DNA from 2 places in the Roseateles sp. GW823-FHT07B05 genome. Region 1 is predicted to be linked to the other one. Evidence: predicted binding sites of a transcription regulator. Region 1 holds the regulator's gene; the other holds the start of a gene.
What was found. Region 1 encodes sigma-54, which starts transcription at its own class of promoters, with help from an activator protein. Its sites were predicted from a motif close to TGGCANGNAANCTGCTTT; they were not measured.

Region 1 (3,324 bases):
GTCATCCTCTATGACAGCCGCAGCGAGGTGTTCACGCTGGAGGCCGGCAACACGTCGCCCAACCCCAGCGGCCGCACCCGCATCGTCATCATGCCGCCCGCCCAGCCCGACGACCCGGCCTCCGCGCCGGCGCCTGGCCTGCCGCTGAAGCCGTCCACGACGCTGACACCGGGCAAGGCCTCGTGATGGCGCAGGCCTGCACGAGCCGGCTCGAAGCCGAGGGCCTGGCCAAGACCTACGGCGTCCGCAAGGTCGTCAAGAACGTGCATGTGCGCGTCGACTGCGGCGAGGTCGTCGGCCTGCTGGGCCCCAACGGCGCCGGCAAGACGACCAGCTTCTACATGATCGTGGGCCTGGTGCGCTCCGACGCCGGCGTCATCCGCATCGACGGCGCCGAGGTGCAGCGCCAGCCCATCCACGCCCGCGCGCGGCTGGGCCTCTCCTACCTGCCGCAGGAAGCCTCCATCTTCCGCAAGCTGACGGTCGAGCAGAACATCCGCGCGGTGCTGGAGCTGCAGCAGGACGAGCGCGGCAAGGCGCTGTCCAAGGGCCGCATCGACGAGCTGCTGAACGGCCTGCTGCACGACCTGTCCATCGACGGCCTGCGTGACAGCCCGGCGCCGGCACTGTCGGGCGGCGAGCGCCGCCGCGTCGAGATCGCCCGGGCGCTGGCCACGCAGCCGCGTTTCATCCTGCTGGACGAGCCGTTCGCCGGCGTGGACCCCATCGCCGTGCTGGAGATCCAGCGCATCATCGGCTTCCTGAAGGCCCGCGGCATCGGCGTGCTCATCACGGACCACAACGTCCGCGAGACGCTGGGCATCTGCGACCGCGCCTACATCATCAGCGAGGGTGCCGTGCTGGCCGAAGGCACGCCGGACGAGATCGTCGCCAACGCCGATGTGCGGAAGGTGTACCTCGGCGAGCATTTCCGGATGTAGGGATGGTGAGCCCCTCGCCCATCCTCGCGGCGCTGAACGCGCGCGATTCCGGTCGGTCCCCCGAGGGGACGGCGATGCTCACGGCATTGAGCCGCTCGCACATCGCCTGCGGGCCGGCTTGGGAGCGGCCCGGCGCCGGTCCGCGGGTCACACCATGAAACAGACCCTCCAGGTCCGCCTCAGTCAGCACTTGGCGCTGACGCCCCAGTTGCAGCAGTCCATCCGGCTGCTGCAGCTGTCGACGCTGGAGCTGCACCAGGAGGTCGAGCAGATGCTGGCCGCCAACCCGCTGCTGGAGGCCGAGGAAGAGTTCACCGTCAGCGCGCCGGAGCTGGCCACCAATGCGCCGGCCGAGGCCGGCACGGAGGCGTCGGCCGGGGAGTCCGAGGGCGGGGAGTCTGCCGAGCTCAGCGGCGAGGACTTCGGCGGCACCGAGCGCGAGGACTGGGAGAACGGCACCGAGCGCGACGACTTCGACGGCATCCGTGAGCTGCCCAGCAGCAGCCCGTCCAGCGGCGACGACGACGGCGAGCGCGAGAGCCAGGAGTCCGCCGAGACGACGCTGGCCGAGCACCTGGCACAGCAGCTGGCCGGCCTGAGCCTGTCGGCCGCCGACCGCGCGGCGCTGCACGTCGTCATCGAGTCGCTGAACGAGGACGGCTACCTCGAAGACCCGCTGGAGGACATCGCCACCGCGCTGGCCGGCGACGACCCCGAGGACCGCGACGAGCTGCTGGACCACCTGCGCATCGCGCTGCGCCTGCTGCAGAGCCTGGACCCGGCCGGCATCGGCGCGCGCGACCTGTCCGAATGCCTGGTGCTGCAGCTGCGCGCCCGGCCCAAGAGCCCGGCGCAGGCCATCGCCCTGCTGATCTGCAAGAGTCATCTGGAGCTGCTGGCCCGCCGCGACATGCGCCGGCTGATGGCCGAGACCGGCGCCGACGAGGCCTTGCTGCGCGAGGCGCAAGGCCTCATCACGCGGCTGGAGCCCAAGCCGGGCCGCCGCTTCGCGCAAAGCGCGGCTGCGGCCATCGTGCCCGACGTCATCGTGCGCAAGGTGGGCCGCGAGTTCCGCGTCATGCTGAACCCCGAGGTGGCACCCAAGCTGCGCATCAACGAGCTGTACGCGAACGCGCTGCGCGCCACGCGCGGCGGCATCAGCAACTCGCCGCTGGGCGGGCAGCTGCAGGAGGCGCGCTGGTTCATCAAGAACATCCAGCAGCGCTTCGACACCATCCTGCGCGTCAGCCAGGCCATCGTGGAGCGCCAGCGCGGCTTCTTCACGCACGGCGAGCTGGCCATGAAGCCGCTGGTGCTGCGCGAAATCGCCGACGAGCTGGGCCTGCACGAGTCCACCATCTCGCGCGTGACGACGGCCAAGTACATGGCCACGTCCTGGGGCACCTTCGAGCTGAAGTACTTCTTCGGCTCGGGGCTGAGCACCGAGGCCGGCGGCGAGGCGTCCAGCACCGCGGTGCGCGCGCTGATCAAGCAGTTCGTCGCGGCCGAGGACATCAAGAAGCCGCTGTCCGACAGCGCGCTCGCGGCGATGCTGGAGGAACAGGGCATCCAGTGCGCCCGCCGCACGGTGGCCAAGTACCGCGAAGGCATGAAGATCGCGCCGGCGAATCTGCGCAAGGCGTTGTGAACGAGGCGCTGGCCTTGCTCCAGTCGCTGCGCGAGATGTCGGTGCGGCGGCTCTCCTGACCGCTCAATCCTGCGGCAGCTCCGCCTTGCGCCACTCCCGCGGCGACTGCCCCGTGTGCGCGCGGAACGCGCGTGACAGCGCCGCCTCGCCGCCGTAGCCCACGTCCATCGCGATGTGCTTGAGCGAGCGGCCCTCGCGCAGCCCTTTCTGCGCCAGACCGATGCGCCAGCGCTGCAGGTAGACGCCCGGCGTACAGCCGACGACATCGCGGAAGCTGTTGGCGAACACGGTGCGCGACATGCCCGCCGCCGCCGCCAGCTCCTCCAGCGGCCAGTCGCGCTGCGGCGCCTCGTGCATGGCCACCAGCGCGCCGCGCAGCTTCGGGTGCGACAGCCCGGCCAGCATGCCGGACTCGACCCGGCCCTGCGCCATCAGCTCGCGCAGCACCCAGATCAGCAGCACCTCGAACAGCCGGTCCAGCATCAGCTGGCGGCCGCAATACGTCGCCTCGGCCTCGGCGAACAGCTGCGCCAGCACCGGCGCGCAGCCGGGCACCGACGCCAGCGGCAGGCACACCCAGGCCGGCAGCGCCGCGGCGATGGGATGGCCGGCACCGCCGTCGAAGGCCATGTGGGCGCACAGGAACTCGGCACCGCACGCCGGGTCCGTCACGAAGCGGTGGGCCAGCGGGCGCGGGTAGAGCAGCAGGCTGGGCTCGGTGATGCGCAGCGGCTC
Region 2 (3,324 bases), on a different contig from region 1:
TAGCCCTGGCTCCACCAGACCTCGCCACTCATGATGCCCGGTAGGAAGCGCTGCTGCTGCTCCGGCGTGCCGAAGGCCATGATGACCGGCGCGACCATCACCGGCCCGAACGGCACGATGCGCGGCGCGCAGGCGAGGGCGCATTCCTCCTCGAACAGGTGGCGTTGCACGGCGTTCCAGCCGGGGCCGCCGAATTGTTCGGGCCAGGCCCAGCCGTGCCAGCCCTTGGCGCCGAGGATCTTGGCCCAGCGCTGCAGGTCGTCCTTGTTCAGGCGCAGCGCATGGCGCACCTTGTGGGCGATGTCGGCCGGCAGGTTGGCGCGCACCCAGTCGCGCACCTCGGCGCGGAAGGCCAGCTCCGCATCGGTGAAGTTGAGGTCCATGTGTCTCCGCGTGCTGCGTTGTCGTGATGGCAATGCCGGGCTTTTTAGCACGGTCGTTCGTATCTTCGCTGTCCGGCCAGGGACAGTGCAGCGGTTGGCGTCAGCCAAACAAAAAGGCACTCCGAAGAGTGCCTTTCGCGGGTGGGGCGGGCAGCCGATCAGGCAGCCAGCTTGGCCTTGCGGCGGCGCAGACCCATGACGCCCAGCAGCGCGACGCCGGTCAGAGCCAGCGTTGCCGGCTCGGGCAGCTTGCCGCCACCACCGCTGGGCGGCGTGCAGGTGCCGCCCGACGTGACGGTACCGGTGCAGGTGGAGGCCGCCACGGAGTACAGCTTGAAGTAGTCGTTGCCGTTGTTGAAGCCGGCCGTGCCGGTCGACAGCGTCTTGGTGGTGTCCAGGCTGCTGTTGAAGGCGGAGATCAGCCACCAGCTGGAGTAGTACACGCCGTCGCTCAGGGCACCCTGGGCGCTGGTCGTCGAGCCGTTGACCATGTTGTACGGCGACGAGGTGTTGGTGTCTTCCTTCAGGTCGGCATAGCTGCCCACCAGCGCCCAACCGTTGGTGGTCATGCCCGTCTGGCTGGCCGTGATGGGCACGGCGGGTGACGCCGTGTTGGTCATGGGCGTGGAGTCGGAACCGTTGTAGCGGTAGATCGTGATGTCGGCGTCCGAGCAGCTGGTGTTGTTGGTGCCGTCGGGGCAGCCAACCCAGCTCAGGTCGATGGCGGACAGCGCAACCGGGCCGCCGGTGAACTTCAGCAGGATGGCTTCTGTGCGGATCGAGTTGTCCACCGCGTGGTTGGGCGACGCGGTGCTGTCGCTGTCCACCTTCAGACCGTAGCCGCTGGCCCAGGCCAGCGTGGTGCTGGTCCACGTCGTCGAGGAGCCGATGGCGTTGGTGCCGTCGGTCTTGTTGGTGGCGTAGAAGGCGCTGGCCTCGACGCCCGCGACGGTGCTGCTGGAGCCGTAGTTGTACCAAGTGTTGGCGGCCTGAGCCGCAACGCAGGCACCGAGGCCGAGCATCAAGCCGAGCGACCGGATGGCGAGGGAAATACTTGCTTTCATTCTGAATCTCCTCCGAGAGGCCGTGTGCGAACAATCAACCCGGCTTCAGCACATTGCGTGCCTGCTTGAAAAACCCGTTTCGGGACAGTGCTTTGCGCGAACGCATTCTTTCCCGAGTGCGCAGATTGTAAAAAGATGCGACGCCTGCCACCGGGGTTTGCGCCCCCTCACTTGAGCGTGTCAAACAGGGCTTTTGCGGCATTTCTGCTCTCGAAATGCGGGTTGTCACGCAGGGCGACCGCGAGCTCGTCGCGGGCCTCGCCTTTCTTGCCGCCCTTGGCGAGCGCCACGGCGAGGTGGTAGCGGATCTCCGGGTTGTTCGGCGCGCGCAGGCGCGCGTCGCGCAGCTTCTGCAACGCCGCCTCGGACTCGCCTGCGTTGTGCAGCGCCCAGCCCAGCGTGTCGATGACCAGCGGATTGTTGGGCGCCAGCGTCAGCGCCTGCTGGGCCACGTCGCGGGCTGCCTTGAAGGCGCCGAGCTGCAGGTGGACGTTGGCCAGGTTGTTCAGCAGTTCGGCATCCCGGGACGGCAGCTTGGCGGCAGCTTCGTAGATGGCGCGGGCGCCGGCGAAGTCGCCGTGGCGCGCGAAATGGTCGCCCAGCAGCCGGTGGACGGCCATGTCGTTCGGGTTGGTCTTGAGCCAGCGTTCCGCCGTGGTGCGCAGCTCCGCGGTCTTGTCCTGGCTGCTCAGCAGGCGCATCAGCGGCAGGGCGGTCGCCGAGGCGGGCTGCAGCTTGAAGGCCTGCCGGTAGGCGTCCAGCGCGGCGGCGGGCTGGCCGCGGGCGCCGGCGATGTCGCCCAGCAACTGGTGGCCCAGCGCGAGCCCGGGCTTGAGCTGCACGATGCGCTTGGCCCGCGCCTCGGCCTTGCCGAACTCCTTGCGCCGGATGTCGACCTCGGTCATCAGGCCGTTGGCGGTCAGCGCGTCGGGCTGCGAGGACAGCGCCTTGTCCAGGCTGTAGGCGGCGCCGGCCAGGTCGTCCGCGGTCAGCTGCATCGCGGCCACCTGGGTCTGCTGGTCGGTGTCGAAAGCGGCGCGGCGGGAGGCGCTCACCAGCGTCTGGCGGGCGCCGGCGATGTCGCCGGACGCCAGCTGCACCTTGGCGTAGGTGGACAGCGCCTGCACGTCCTCGGGCTGCTTGGCCAGCAGCAGCTTGGCCGCGTCCATGGCGGCGGGCAGGTTCCTGGCGCGCAGGTTCAGCTCGACCAGCGCGACGTTGGACTGCGTGTCCACCTTGCCCGAGGCCTCGGCCGCGCGCTGCAGCCAGAGCTTGGCATCGTCGATCTTGCCGAGCCGCTCTTGCAGCGCGGCCATGTCGTACATGGCCTCGGTGTTGCGCTCGTCGTCCTTCAGGATGGCTTTCAGTCGGCGCGACGCGCTCTCGAAGGAGCGCGATGCGATGTCCAGCCGCGCCAGGCCCAGCCGCGGCGTCATCAGCTTGGCGTCGGCGGCGAGGGCGGCCTCGAAGTGGCGCCGCGCCACGCCGTAGTCGCCCGCCTCGGCCTTGGCGACACCGGCCAGCGTCAGGAAGGCGGAGTTGGCGGGCTGCTGGCGCAGCAACTGTTCGGCGATGGTGGCGGCCTGGGTGGGCTGGCCCTCCTTCAACAGCAGGGCCACCAGCGTCATGCCGGCCTGCGCCTGCCGCGGGTCTTTCTTGAAGGCGGCGAGCAACTGGTCCTTGGCGGTGGCCGGGTCGCCGCCGCGCAGCATGGCGATGCCCAGCACGGTCTGGTAGGCGGGTGCCTCCTTGGCCTTGAGCGCGTCCTGCATCAGCTGGCTGGCCTTGCCGGGGCGGCCCTTGGCGATGTGGGCGGCGGCCAGCTGGACCAGCGCCTGGCTGTCGCTGGGGCTGCTGCGCAGGTAGGGCTCCAGCAC

Region 2: a site for sigma-54 is predicted at 1,493-1,510, ahead of AC1Q7O_RS22435 (PEP-CTERM sorting domain-containing protein). Genes of this name have one in related genera too.

Annotation. Positions count from the first base shown of each region.
Region 1 is NZ_JBXAGX010000003.1:163,909-167,232, reverse strand. It holds gene lptA (lipopolysaccharide transport periplasmic protein LptA) at 1-186, shown strand, start outside; gene lptB (LPS export ABC transporter ATP-binding protein) at 186-941, shown strand; gene AC1Q7O_RS08910 (RNA polymerase factor sigma-54) at 1,096-2,589, shown strand; gene AC1Q7O_RS08905 (AraC family transcriptional regulator) at 2,653-3,324, opposite strand, start outside.
Region 2 is NZ_JBXAGX010000013.1:53,221-56,544, forward strand. It holds gene AC1Q7O_RS22430 (acyl-CoA dehydrogenase family protein) at 1-383, opposite strand, end outside; gene AC1Q7O_RS22435 (PEP-CTERM sorting domain-containing protein) at 542-1,447, opposite strand; gene prsT (XrtA/PEP-CTERM system TPR-repeat protein PrsT) at 1,615-3,324, opposite strand, start outside.